Regions from separate parts of the Scandinavium sp. M-37 genome, predicted to be linked through region 1. Evidence: predicted binding sites of a transcription regulator. Region 1 holds the regulator's gene; the other holds the start of a gene.
The links. Region 1 encodes PhoB, which activates phosphate uptake and scavenging genes when phosphate is short. Its sites were predicted from a motif close to CTGTCATAAAACTGNCNNAT; they were not measured.

Region 2: a site for PhoB is predicted at 3,813-3,832, ahead of uvrB (excinuclease ABC subunit UvrB). Genes of this name have one in related genera too.

The regions. Positions count from the first base shown of each region.
Region 1 covers NZ_JBIGIN010000014.1:21,386-28,576, reverse strand. Annotated here, with positions in the region: gene proY (proline-specific permease ProY) at 1-816, opposite strand, end outside; gene brnQ (branched-chain amino acid transporter carrier protein BrnQ) at 893-2,212, opposite strand; gene phoR (phosphate regulon sensor histidine kinase PhoR) at 2,631-3,926, opposite strand; gene phoB (phosphate response regulator transcription factor PhoB) at 3,948-4,637, opposite strand; gene sbcD (exonuclease subunit SbcD) at 4,803-6,005, shown strand; gene sbcC (exonuclease subunit SbcC) at 6,002-7,191, shown strand, end outside.
Region 2 covers NZ_JBIGIN010000007.1:17,854-25,044, forward strand. Annotated here, with positions in the region: gene pmrA (two-component system response regulator PmrA) at 1-316, shown strand, start outside; gene pmrB (two-component system sensor histidine kinase PmrB) at 317-1,393, shown strand; gene uvrB (excinuclease ABC subunit UvrB) at 1,541-3,562, opposite strand; gene ACG0Z5_RS07260 (ABC transporter ATP-binding protein) at 4,319-5,041, shown strand; gene bioD (dethiobiotin synthase) at 5,016-5,705, opposite strand; gene bioC (malonyl-ACP O-methyltransferase BioC) at 5,698-6,453, opposite strand; gene bioF (8-amino-7-oxononanoate synthase) at 6,440-7,191, opposite strand, start outside.

The DNA of each region.
Region 1 (7,191 bases):
CATTACGAACGGGCTGCCGTTGGTGCCGACCTGATTCCACGGATAAATCGACATGATCACGAACAGCGTCCCGACGTAAAACACCAGGATACGCATCGGCACCGAGTTAATCGCGCGCGGAATCGACTTCTCCGGATCTTTGGCTTCACCGGCGGTGATGCCGATGATTTCAATCCCGCCGTAGGCAAACATCACCATTTGTAGCGACATCACCATCCCAAGCCAGCCGTTGCTAAAGAAGCCGCCGTTGCTCCACAAATTATGGATGCCGGTCGGCTGTCCACCGTTGCCAATCCCCCAGATGATGATGCCGAAACCGGCGACGATCATCACGATGATGGTGGCGACTTTGAAGAACGAGAACCAGAATTCCAGTTCACCGAACACCTTAACGCTCATCAGGTTGATGGAGCAGATGAGCAGCACCACGCTCAGCACCCAAATCCAGTGCGGCACCGTCGGGAACCAGACGCCCATGTAAATACCGAACGCGGTCACATCGGCGATGGCCACGATCAGGATTTCGAAACAGTAGGTCCAGCCAGTGATATACCCTGCCAACGGGCCTAAGTTGTCCTGAGCATAGCGCGAGAACGAGCTGGCAGACGGGTTGTGCACTGACATTTCGCCGAGCGCACGCATGATGATGTAAGCGGCAACGCCGCCAATGAGGTACGCCAGCAGCACGCTGGGACCGGCCATTTTAATGGCGTCTGCCGAGCCATAAAAAAGACCGGTACCGATTGCCGATCCGAGCGCCATAAAGCGAATGTGACGGGCGGTAAGCCCACGCTTTAGCTTGTTATTGGTTTCCATAAATTCCACTGCCTGTACAAAAAACAAAACCACGGAGCCGATGGCCCCGTGGTTAATTTCAATCCTCGTCCGCTAATTAATGCGCGCTGGAGGTCACCTGACGGCCTGCTGCGCGATCCCATCCCATCGCCAATACGGCGGCGACGATAGTTGGCATCAGCCATGCCAGACCTTGCTCGGCCAGCGGCAGATGCGCGGTCCAGGCTGGCAGAATGTCGGCGAATGCAGAGGCTTTCACACCGTCCAGCAGACCGAACACCAGGCTGATAAACATCGCCGGGGCAATCACGCGGGACGAATTATGCCACCAACCGCGGGTAAAACTTAATACTACCAGTGCGATACAGGGCGGATAAATCGCCGTCAGCACCGGAATTGAAATCTGAATCAAGTGGCTGAGGCCCAAATTGGACACTACCATCGAGAACAGACCCAGGATAAACACCAGTGAACGGTAGGACAGCGGCAGGTATTGGGAGAAGAACTCCGCACAGGCGGTGGTCAGGCCAACCGCGGTAACCATGCAGGCGATGAAAATCAATGCTGCCAGCAGGAAGCTGCCCGCGCCACCAAAGGTGTGCTGCACATACGCATGAAGAATCGCCGCGCCGTTAGCGTTTTGGTCAACCAGGGTCGCACTGTCGGAACCCAGACGGAACAGGGCCAGATACAGCAGGGTCAAACCCACACCCGCCATCAGGCCAGCCCACACGGTATAACGGGTCAGCAGACGCGCTTCGGTCACACCGCGAGAACGCGCGGCGTTAACGATAACGATGCCGAACACCATCGCGCCGAGGGTGTCCATGGTCAGGTAGCCATTCACGAAGCCGTTAGAGAACGGTGCGGTCTGGTAGGCATCCAGCGCATGGCTGATAGAGCCTGCAGGCCACATCAACGCGGCAACAGAAAGCACCACCAGGGCGACAATTTTCAACGGTGCCAGGAAGTTGCCTACGGTATCGAGCAGTTTGCCCGGATAGAGTGACACCAGGATAACCAGTGCGAAATAGATAACGCTGTAGATAAGCAGCGGCAGTGCGCCGTCACCGGTCAGCGGCGCGATACCGACTTCAAACGAAACGGTCGCGGTGCGGGGGGTCGCAAACAGCGGCCCTACCGCCAGATAGCACACCACCGCCAGCAGAATGCCCGCCACTTTGCCGATTGGCGTGCTGAGGCTATCGACCCCGCCACCGACTTTTGCCAGCGCAACGATGGTCAGAACCGGCAGGCCAACGCCCGTAATCAGGAAGCCTAAAGCCGCAGTCCAGACGTGCTCGCCTGCCTGCAAACCGACCATTGGAGGGAAGATAATGTTGCCCGCGCCAACGAACAACGCAAAGGTCATAAAGCCCAACGCGATGATATCGCGTGATTTTAACTGATGGGTCATAAACTCTTTACTGCCTGTGGATGTGGTGTTGAAAGAAAAAAATCGTCGCGCTAATCCTTGCGGAACCGATGCGGAAAAGAACAACTATGGCGAATAATGCAGTGGGAAACACTCCCAACGTTCGCGCGCAAAGAATAGTTATTGGGTTTATCGCGCAAAGGCAGTCAGACTGCGACTGCATGGGGGGCAATTTAAACGCTTATAACGTTTTAAAGCAATAAGGGATCGTGAAACCAGAGGATTATAGCAAGATCGAATTTACTCTCAGCATGATTAACCGGATTTACGAAAAACCTCTGGCCAATCATGCGAACAAAAAAGCAACAGACGTTCGTTAATTGTTCGCCGTCTGGTTAACTGGAAAGTTAAAAAACCGGCTTGCGACGGTCTTTGTCAATTTTTCCTGACATCCCTGCCATCAATCGCTTTTTTTGGCAATTAAACGTTCCGGCAACAGGAAGCTAAAGCGGGTCATTTTGCCGGGGATGCTTTCGATATCGAGGCGACTTTCGTGATGATTGACCGCATGTTTGACGATAGCCAGCCCTAAGCCACTGCCGCCGGTTTGCCGGGAACGGGCTTTATCGACGCGGTAGAAGCGCTCCGTCAGGCGTGGAATGTGTTCCGGCCCGATACCCGGCCCGTTATCTTCCACGCTGAACAGCGCCCCGTGCGGCGCGCGTTGCCAGCGCACACTAATTTCCGTGCCTTCCGGGGTATGGTTTACCGCGTTATACACCAGGTTGGAGATGGCGCTGCGCAGTTGCTCCTCGCTCCCCAGCACCTGCAAGTCGTCTTCAACATCGAAATGCAGAGTATGCTTCTGCTGGCTGAGCGTTTGCGCCTCGCGCTCCACGACCCGTAGCATCATCGGCACATCTATCTTTTCGTTTAGCGCCGCCAGCGGAGCGGCTTCAATACGCGATAAGGTGAGTAGCTGACGCACCAGGCCTTCCATGCGCTGGGTTTGTTCGCGCATAGTGTGCAGCGCTTTTTCACGCGGCGCACCTTCCAGCGTCTGCTCCTGCATCATCTCCAGATAGCCCTGCAACACCGTTAGCGGCGTGCGCAACTCATGGCTGACGTTGGCAAAAAAGTTCCGCCGGGCACCTTCTAACTGGTGCATTTGGGTCACGTCGCGCGCCACTAAAAGGAGCTGTTGTTCGCTGTAGGGCATCACGCGGATTTCCAGATGCCGTCCGGTGTTGAGCACCAGATTGAGCGGTTTGCTGAAATCGCGGGATTTGAGATAGCGGGAAAATTCAGGATAGCGCAGCAGGTTGAGGATATTTTGTCCGTTATCGTCCGGCCAGCGCAGATTCAGCATCTGCTGAGCCAGGCCGTTACACCAGAATATTGCTCCTTCCTCGGTGGTCAGAACCACCGCATCGGGCAGCGATTCCGCCCCGCTACGAAAGCGTTTGATCAGACTACCCAGCTCGCGACGACGCTTTTTATTACGCATCTGCATCTGGTGCAGGCCGTACAGCAACGGTTCCCAACTGCCACTGCCCGGCGGAGGGGTCATGCTGCGGTCGACCCATAACCACCACGACAGACGCAGTAAGTTCCAGAAATGCCAGACCAACAGTCCGGTCACAGCCGCCAGTAAAAACCACGGCAGATACCCGAAAATTGCCCCGAGGATCAGGGCCGGAATACAACAGAGGATCAGCTCAAAAACCAGCCTTTTCCATGACAGCCGTTCAAGCACGGGTCACACTCCAGTCAATTATCAGAAACGGGCTGAAAAACGATAACCCGTGCCGCGAACGGTTTGCACCATCCGGTCGTGACCGCTGTGTTCCAGCGCTTTACGCAGGCGACGGATATGCACATCCACCGTTCTGTCTTCTACATACACGTTGGTGCCCCAGACGTTGTTCAGCAGCTGTTCGCGGCTGTACACGCGTTCCGGATGGGTCATGAAGAAGTGCAGCAGTTTAAACTCGGTCGGCCCCATGTCCAGCGGGTTTTCACCGGTCATGACCCGATGGGAAGATGGGTCGAGGCTCAGACCCTGCATTTCAATCACCTCTTCCACCGCCATTGGTGAGATACGACGCATCACAGCTTTAATACGCGCCACCAGCTCTTTCGGCGAGAAAGGCTTGGTAATGTAATCGTCAGCCCCGGTTTCCAGGCCACGCACCCGGTCTTCTTCTTCGCCGCGCGCGGTCAGCATCACCACCGGGATATCGCGCGTCATCGACTCGCGCTTCAAATGCTTAATAAACTGAATGCCCGATCCCCCCGGTAGCATCCAGTCGAGCAGGACCAAATCAGGCCACGGCTCGTTCAGTTGATTAACCGCACTATCATAATCTTCCGCTTCAACCGGCTGAAAGCCATTTTGCTCCAGGACGAAGCACACCATTTCGCGAATTGGAGCTTCATCTTCAACGACCAGAATACGTCTCGCCATTATTTATCCTGTTTATTAATCATATGCGTATTATTCGGCGTCATTATGCGTCAGATTTATGACAGATTTATGATAGTGGGTTTTAACATTATGACACTGAAAAACTGCTGTCATTGCCCTGTTATCTATATACTGACGCCCACGCTTTTCCGCCACGGGTTTATTATGCGCATCCTTCACACCTCCGACTGGCACCTTGGCCAGAATTTTTACAGCAAAAGCCGCGCTGCAGAGCATCAGGCTTTTCTCGACTGGCTGCTGGAAACGGCACAGGCACAACAGGTGGATGCGATTATCGTGGCGGGCGATATTTTCGATACCGGGTCGCCGCCAAGCTACGCCCGCGAACTGTACAACCGCTTCGTGGTGAAACTGCAGCAAACCGGCTGCCATCTGGTGGTGCTGGCAGGGAACCATGACTCGGTGGCAACGCTGAACGAATCCCGCGATATCCTGGCGTTTCTCAACACCACCGTGGTGGCGGGCAGCGGTATGTCGCCATGCGTACTCAAACGCCGGGACGGCACGCCGGGGGCGATTTTCTGCCCGGTGCCTTTTTTACGTCCGCGGGATGTGATTGTCAGCCAGGCCGGGTCAACGGCAGGCGAAAAGCAGCAGCATTTATTACAGGCAATTACCGATTACTATCAGCAGCAGTATCAGCAGGCCTGTGAAATACGCGGCGAGCGTGAGCTGCCGATTATCGCCAGCGGCCATCTGACCACCGTCGGGGCCAGTAAAAGTGACGCGGTACGTGACATCTATATCGGCACACTCGATGCCTTCCCGGCGCAAAATTTCCCGCCGGTGGATTACATCGCCCTCGGTCATATTCACCGGGCGCAGAAAATTGGCGGCAGCGAGCACATTCGCTACTGCGGTTCGCCAATTTCCCTGAGCTTTGATGAAACCGGGAAAGCCAAAACCGTCAACCTGGTGAGTTTCAGCGCCGGTAAACTGGCCGAGGTGACACCGCTTGAGGTGCCGGTCACGCAACAACTGGCGGTGCTGAAAGGCGATTTCGCCAGCATCAGCGCCCAACTGGAACAGTGGCGCGACGGCGATACCCGAGCCCCGGTGTGGCTGGATATCGAAATCACCAGCGACGAATATCTGCATGACATCCAACGTAAAATTCAGGCCCTGACCGATGAACTTCCGGTCGAGGTGCTGCTGGTGCGCCGCAGCCGCGAACAGCGCGAGCGTATTCTGGCCAACGAACACCTCGAAACCCTGAGCGAGCTAAAAGTAGAAGACGTTTTTGCGCGTCGTCTGGCGCTGGAAACGCTGGAAGAGCCGCAGCAACAGCGCCTGTATCAGCTGTTTAACGAAACGCTGGGCGCGCTTTCCGGGGAGGAACAGCCATGAAAATTTTGAGCCTGCGTCTGAAGAACCTCAACTCATTAAAGGGCGAGTGGAAAATTGATTTCACCGCTGAGCCGTTTGCCAGCAACGGTTTGTTTGCCATTACCGGGCCAACCGGGGCGGGAAAAACCACCCTGCTCGATGCCATCTGTTTGGCGCTGTATCACGAAACGCCGCGCCTGAGCACCCTGTCGCAATCGCAAAACGATCTGATGACCCGCGATACCGCCGAATGCCTGGCGGAAGTGGAGTTTGAAGTCAAAGGCGTGGCGTATCGCGCCTTCTGGAGCCAGAACCGCGCCCGTAACCAGCCGGACGGTAACCTGCAGGCCCCGCGCGTGGAGCTGGCGCGCTGTGACGATGGCAAGATCCTCGCTGAAAAAGTGAAGGACAAACTGGATCTCACCGCCTCGCTGACCGGGCTAGACTATGGCCGTTTCACCCGCTCGATGATGCTGTCTCAGGGGCAGTTTGCCGCCTTCCTCAACGCCAAACCGAAAGAGCGCGCCGAGCTACTGGAAGAGCTGACCGGCACCGAAATTTACGGTCAGATTTCGGCCAGGGTGTTTGAGAAGCATAAGGAAGCCAAAATCGCGCTGGAAAAATTACAGGCGCAGGCGTCCGGTATGATTTTGCTGAATGACGAGCAACAGCAGGCGTTGCAGCAACGTTTGCAGGCACTTACTGACGAAGAAAAGCAGCAGCAAACCGAGCAGCTTCGCACACAACTCTTGCAGCAGTGGCTCAGCCGGGAAACAGAGTTAGCTGAAGCGCAGGCGCGCTCGCAGTCGGCCCTGACGGCAGCCCAGGCGGCGCTGAACACCGCCCAGCCGCAGCTCGCCACGCTGGCACAGGCCCAGCCCGCCGACAGATTGCGCCCGCTATGGGTCCGTCTTCAGGACAGCCAAACCGCACTGACGCAAACGCATCAGCAATCGGAAGAAGTAAATACTCGCTTACAGAGCCAGCTGGCGCTACGTGGGCGTTTGCGCCTCAGCGCCGAGCGGCAGCATCAGCAGTTGTCCGCCAGCCAGAAAACCCTCACCGACTGGCTTACCGCCCATGAACATCATCGCCACTGGCAGCGCGAGCTGACCGGCTGGCGAGCGGCCTTTAGTCAGCAGGCCCGCGAGACGGCACAATTACAGACCGTTATCCAACGCGAAAACGAGGTTACGCGCCAGCTCAA
Region 2 (7,191 bases), on a different contig from region 1:
CAATAATCAGGGCGACAACGAAATCAGCATTGGTGATTTGTGCCTCAATGTGACGCGCCGTCTGGTTTCTCGCGGTGACACGCAGCTCGATTTGACACCGAAAGAGTACGCCCTGCTCTCGCGCCTGATGGCCAAAGCGGGCAGCCCGGTACATCGCGAAGTGCTGTACAACGATATCTATAGCTGGGACAACGAGCCGTCGACCAACACCCTCGAGGTTCACATTCATAACCTGCGTGACAAAATCGGCAAATCGCGGATCCGCACGGTGCGCGGTTTTGGTTATATGCTGGTGAAGACCAGTGAGGATGCATAAATGAGTCTGCCGTTTCTGCGTAACGTGCAGTGGACCATGCGCCGTCAGCTGCTGCTGACAATCGCCGCCATTCTGCTGGTGTGTCAGGTGATCAGCGTGTTCTGGCTGTGGCACGAAAGCCAGGAGCAAATTCAGCTGCTGGTACAAAGTGCCATTGACGGGAACAACAACCGCAAACACATTGAACACGAAGTACGTGAAGCCGTCGCCAGCCTGCTGGTGCCGAGTATGCTGATTATCGGTCTGGCGCTGTGGATTTCCCTGCAGGCCGTCAAGCGTATTACCCGTCCGCTGTGGGAGTTACAGCAAGAGCTTAACAGCCGCACCCCGGATAATCTGAAGCCTATCGACCTGCCAAAATCGGTCAGCGAAGTGGATGCCGTCACCTCTGCCATCAATCAACTGGTCGAACGCCTTAATCAGACGTTAGAGCGTGAACGCCTGTTTACCGCCGATGTGGCGCATGAGCTGCGTACCCCGCTCTCCGGGCTGCGTCTGCATCTTGAGCTGATGGCGAAATCCAACCGCGTGATGGTTGACCCACTGTTACAACGTCTGGATCAGATGACGCAGAGTATTTCGCAGCTCTTGCAGCTGGCGCGCGTCGGCCAGTCATTTTCAGCGGGAAGCTATCAGCGCGTGCCGCTGGTCGTCGAAGTGGTAGAGCCGATTCAGGACGAGCTGGAAGCGATGCTCAGCCAGCGCGGACAAACCTTAGCCTTGCCTGTCGGTAAGCAAGAGGTCACGGTGTCAGGAGATGCCACGCTGCTGCAGGTGTTATTGCGCAATCTGGTGGAAAACGCCCATCGCTATAGCCCGGAGAATTCGACGATTACGGTCACGATTGATGCCGGGATGATGGCGGTAGAAGATGAAGGGCCTGGGATTGATGAAGCTAAAAGTGGCGAACTCAGTAAAGCGTTCGTACGAATGGACAGCCGCTACGGCGGTATTGGTCTGGGTTTAAGCATTGTGACCCGCATCGCACAGCTGCACGACGCGCAGTTCTTTTTGCACAACCGTCAACCCGGACCGGGCGTGAAAGCGTGGGTTAAATTTCCACGCCGTTCACGTTGATTAGAATGTCAGGATCCACTGGTGGAAGAAGCCAACCACAATCAGGAAGGAAACCAGTACGGTCAGCGTGGTGAAGAAATTGTCTTTTTGCATGGCACTGTCCTCATTAAACTGAAGACAGTGTCGTCGATAAAGATTAACGCAACATTAAGACGCGGCGATAAACAGATCGCGCAGCTGATGCAGGCGGTCGCGCACTTCGGCGGCTTCTTCAAACTCGAGATTTTGCGCGTGCTTCATCATCTGCGCTTCGAGTTCGCTGATTTTCTGCTGCAACGCTTTCGGCGTCAGCGCCAGTTCTGCCGCCTCAGTCTGAGCAGCCGTTTTCGATTTGCCGCGACCTTTACCGCGCGTTTTCGCCAGACTCTCGCCCAACGACAGAATATCGACCACCTTCTTGTTCAGGCCCTGCGGCACGATGCCGTTTTCCAGGTTGTACTGCTCCTGCTTCTCACGACGACGCTCGGTTTCACCCATCGCTTTCGCCATTGAGTTGGTGATTCTGTCGGCGTAGAGAATTGCCTTGCCGTTGATGTTACGCGCCGCACGACCGATGGTCTGGATAAGCGAACGTTCAGAACGCAGGAAGCCTTCTTTATCGGCGTCCAGAATCGCCACCAGCGACACTTCCGGCATATCAAGACCTTCCCTTAACAGGTTGATCCCCACCAGCACGTCAAACTCGCCAAGGCGCAAATCACGGATGATCTCCATCCGCTCGACGGTGTCGATATCCGAGTGCAGGTAGCGCACGCGTTCGCCGTGTTCTTCCAGATATTCGGTCAGGTCTTCGGCCATGCGTTTGGTAAGCGTAGTGACCAGCACGCGCTCATTAATCGCTACGCGCAGACGAATTTCTGACAGCAGGTCATCCACCTGGGTGCCGACCGGGCGCACTTCAATAACAGGGTCCAGCAGACCGGTAGGACGCACCACCTGATCGACAACTTCATCGCCGGATTTTTCCAGCTCGTAATTACCCGGTGTCGCCGATACGTAGATAGTTTGCGGCGCCAGGGCTTCAAATTCTTCAAACTTCAGTGGACGGTTGTCCAGCGCCGACGGCAGGCGGAAACCATACTCCACCAGGGTCTCTTTACGCGCGCGGTCGCCCCGGTACATGCCGCCAATCTGTGGCACGGTAACGTGGGATTCGTCGATCACCAACAGGCCATCGGCGGGCAGATAATCAAACAGCGTCGGCGGTGGCTCGCCCGGCCCACGCCCGGAGAGATAGCGCGAGTAGTTTTCAATGCCCGAGCAGTAACCCAGCTCGTTCATCATCTCGAGGTCGAACTGGGTACGCTGCGAGATACGCTGCTCTTCCAGCAGTTTGTTGTTTTCCAGCAGCACCTTTCGGCGGTCTGCCAGCTCAACTTTGATCTCTTCCATTGCCTGCACAATGCGTTCGCGCGGCGTAACGTAGTGCGTTTTCGGGTAGACGGTAAAGCGCTGGAGGGTGGATTCCAGCTGCCCGGTCAGCGGATCAAACAGCGACAGCCGTTCAACCTCTTCGTCAAACAGTTCGACGCGCAGCGCAATGTCGTCAGATTCGGCCGGGAAAATGTCGATAACTTCCCCGCGCACGCGGAATGTCCCGCGCTGGAATGCCTGATCGTTGCGGGTGTACTGCAACTCTGCCAGACGACGCAGAATCGAACGCTGATCGATAATCATGCCCACCGTCAGGTGCAGCATCATCTTCAAATACAGATCAGGGTCGCCCAGACCGTAAATGGCAGACACCGAGGCCACTACGATCACGTCGCGGCGCTCAAGCATCGCTTTGGTCGCTGACAGACGCATCTGCTCAATGTGTTCGTTCACCGATGCATCTTTTTCGATAAAGGTATCCGAGCTGGGAACGTAGGCTTCCGGCTGGTAGTAGTCGTAATAGGAGACGAAAAACTCGACCGCGTTATCGGGGAAGAACTCTTTCATTTCGCCGTACAGCTGCGCGGCGAGAGTTTTATTCGGGGCCAGCAGCATGGTCGGGCGCTGGAGGTCGGCAATCACGTTGGCGATAGTAAACGTTTTCCCTGAGCCCGTTACCCCGAGCAGCGTTTGATGCGCCAGACCATCTTCCAGCCCCTCTTCCAGGCGACGGATGGCCTCGGGCTGGTCGCCTGAGGGACGGAAAGCAGAATGCATTTTGAACGGTTTACTCATGAACGACAACCTGATGAAGGGAAACGGGCGGACGATTAATTCTACTCGTCGCACCAAAATTTGCCAATAAAAAACACTGGATATAAAAACAGTAACGCATTAGGGTATTTGTGTTAGCGCTGTCATCTGCGATCAACTGCGGTGAAAATTTCCGCTGTGACGAGATAAAACACCGGGCGGATCGGGTTATCCCCAGAACATTGTCGTATTTAACATTTGTCAATAAGGGTGATGAATCTTTTATGGCAGCCGGTGACACTTTTCTTACAGGCATTGCTTTTATTAAACACATTGATAAATAAAGGAAATATCGAAAAGCCGCGTTTCGCATCAATTTGGGTGCAGGCCGCGTCTTCTCTAGCCTATCGCAAGTTTTCTAACTCTCATGCACATGGTTATCCACAGGAATAGTGGATAAGTGTCTGCAGCCCAACTCCCCTGCCACTCGCGCAACACGAATCGAGCCCCTCAAAGTCATCGCGAAAAATTTTTTATCGCTATTTTTTGTCTTTAATCATGCAAAACGCCCGCTGTTGCGCAACGAGATGGCGCTCACAAAACCAGCGTTATCACTGCACCATCAGCCGACACCCTCTTTCATTCACAGCACTGACAAAGTGCAACGGCACGGTTAAAAACGCGAACCACTCCCCTCTTTTTTAGGTAGAAATCCGAAATATGCGGTCATTGCGCAAAGCCTTTTCTGTTCTGGCAAGGGATTTGCAAAACCCTAAGCCACAACGTAAGGAGATGCCGATGTTGAGTCTACGCGCAGTGAATCACTATTACGGAAATCAGCATATTCTGTGGGATCTCAATCTCGACCTTGCCCCCGGGAAGTGTACCTGCGTGCTCGGTCTACCGGGCATGGGAAAGACCACGCTGGTGAACTGTATTGCGGGCTTTCAGGCTATCGAGAGCGGCACCATGTTCTGGCAAGAGGCCAGCGGGCCGCCGCGCGACCTGCTTACCCTTTCCCCACCGCTGCGCGCGGCGATGGGTATCGGCTATGTGCCGCAGGATAAGCGGATTTTCTCGCAGATGACGGTGGAAGAGAATCTACAGATAGCGATGCGAGCGGGCCACGAAGGCACCGGCGCGGTAGGCAGTGATATTTTTGACCTGATGCCGGAGCTGTATCCGCTGCGTCAGGTCAAGGGGGCGGCGATGTCCGACGATGACCAGTATCAGCTGGCGCTTGCCAGCGCGTTGGTTACCCGGCCCAAACTGCTGATCCTCGACGAACCGACGCGCGGGATGGGGCTCGGGTTTATGCACAAGCTGGGCGAATGCCTGCTACGTCTCAATCGCGACCTGGGGCTAACGGTGCTGCTCGCCGAACAGCACCTGCCGTTTATTCGTCGGGTGGCGGATACCTTCTGCCTGCTGCATCGCGGGCGTAACGTCGCGCAGGGCACGGTAAATCAGCTTGATACCCGGCTGCTGGAGCAATTTATGTCCCCGGACGAAGCGCCGTAAGGTCGAGATACTGTCCCGGCTCTGCGGCCTCTGGCCCCTGTTCCAGATAAGGAATTTCTCCCAGCAACGGCGCGGGTAGCATCCGCGTCAGGGTCGCCAGGTATTCGGCGTGACGTTTACCCGGCGGGATAACGTCATTGGCAATCCAGCCCGCGAGGTGCAATCCGGCCTGCTGCACCGCCTGCGCGGTCAGCAGCGCATGGTTGATACAGCCGAGCTTCACGCCCACCACCAGGATCACCGGCAAGCGCTCGGTTTGCACCCAATCGGCAAAGGTATACGAGGCTGATAACGGCGTAAACCAACCCCCCGCCCCTTCGACCAGCACCCACTCCGCTTTCTGCGACAGCGCCTGCAGCCCTTCGGAAAGCGTACGCGCCTCTATGGGTCGACCTTCATCTGCGCTAATGATATGCGGGGAGGTCGGTTCCGCAAAGGTGTAGGGATTAACCTCAGCGTAGCTCAGCGCCACCGCGCTATGACGTTGCAGCGCCAGCGCGTCGGTGTTGCGCAACCCATCGGCGGTCATTTCGCTACCCGATGCCACCGGTTTATAGCCTGCGCTGCGATAGCCCGCGCGGTTTGCTGCCTGCAAAAGTGCGCAACTGGCAACGGTTTTACCGACTTCGGTGTCGGTGCCAGTAACAAAATAACGTTCAGTCACGACGTATTACTCCGGTAAAAATATGGTACGTCAGGGCGCAACGCCCCTGTTGTTTCGGCCACGCCAACTGAATTTGCTGCAAATGGCTGCGGGTCAGGGTGTACGCCGCCCGGCCCTGATGCAGATGCGTGGCGCCAATGCCTTTCAGCGAGCGCATCGCGCTCAGGGCATCGTCAAAGGTCAGGCAGAAAGTGTGCGTATGATGCTGGCAGCGATAACCCGCCAGGGCGGCAACAATCTCGGTCTGAGTTAAAAAACGATTGGCATGCGGCTGGCGGTCGATGGGCTGCCATGCCTGATGCAGTTCCGGCAGCGAATCCGCCACCAGAGTGCTAAACGCCACCCGCCCCCCCGGACGCACCACGCGGTACAGTTCGCTCAGCGCCGTCGGCAGCGAGTCACACCACTGCACCGCGAGGTTGCTCCAGGCCAGGTCGTACTGCTCATCAGCCAGCGGCATGGCTTCAATATCCGCCTGAACATAGTGTTGCGCCGAATGCTGGTACAACGCCTGGTCCAGCATTTGCGAGGAGAGATCCAGTGCCGTGACCTGGCTTCCCACGTCTGTCCAGTAGCGACTCATACTCCCCGGCCCACAGCCCGCATCCAGCACCCGGTTGAACGCCCGTCCGGGAAGCTGTGCCAGCAAGGCCGCGGCGCTCTGGCGCTGGAGTTCATCGTGTTGCTGATAGTGACTGGCGGCCCGGCCAAACGCGGCCGCAATCGCTGATTTATTAACGGGCGGCATCCAACACCTCCAGTAACTGGTCGATATCCTGCGGCTGATGGGCGGCAGTCAGAGTCACCCTCAGACGCGCCGTCCCCGCTGGCACCGTCGGTGGGCGGATAGCCGTCAGCCAACAGCCCTGCTCGCGCAGACTTTCCGCCAACCGTAATGCCCGGGTATTTTCACCGACGATCACTGGCTGAATGGCGCTGTTCGATGCCGTAAGCTGCATGGAGAGCTGGTCTGCTCCCTGGCGAAAACGCGCGATGTGGCGGCGTAACGTCTGGCGGCGTGCTTCGCCCTCTGCACTGCGGATAACCGCCAGCGCCTGACTGAGTGCCACCGCCTGTGCGGGCGGCATACTGGTGCTGTAAATCAGGTGACGCGCGAACTGCAGCAGATAATCCGCCACCGCATCGCTGCACAGCACCGCCGCCCCGCTCAGGCCAAACGCCTTCCCGAACGTCACCACCAGTAGCTCAGGATGGACGCCCTGTGCGGCGCAGCTGCCCCGGCCGTTGTCCCCGCTGACGCCAATCCCGTGCGCATCGTCCACCAGCAGCCAGCCGTTGGCTTCGCGGGTAACGGCAGCGATCCCGGTAAGCGGGGCGCTGTCACCGTCCATACTGAAAATGCCTTCGGTGACCGCCAGTTGCAGGCCCTCGATGGGCTTAGCCAACAGGTTTGCCAGCTGCGTGCTGTCGTTATGGGCGAAGCGGCGCAGCTGCGCCGGGCTATGGCTGGCCGCTTCAAGCAGCG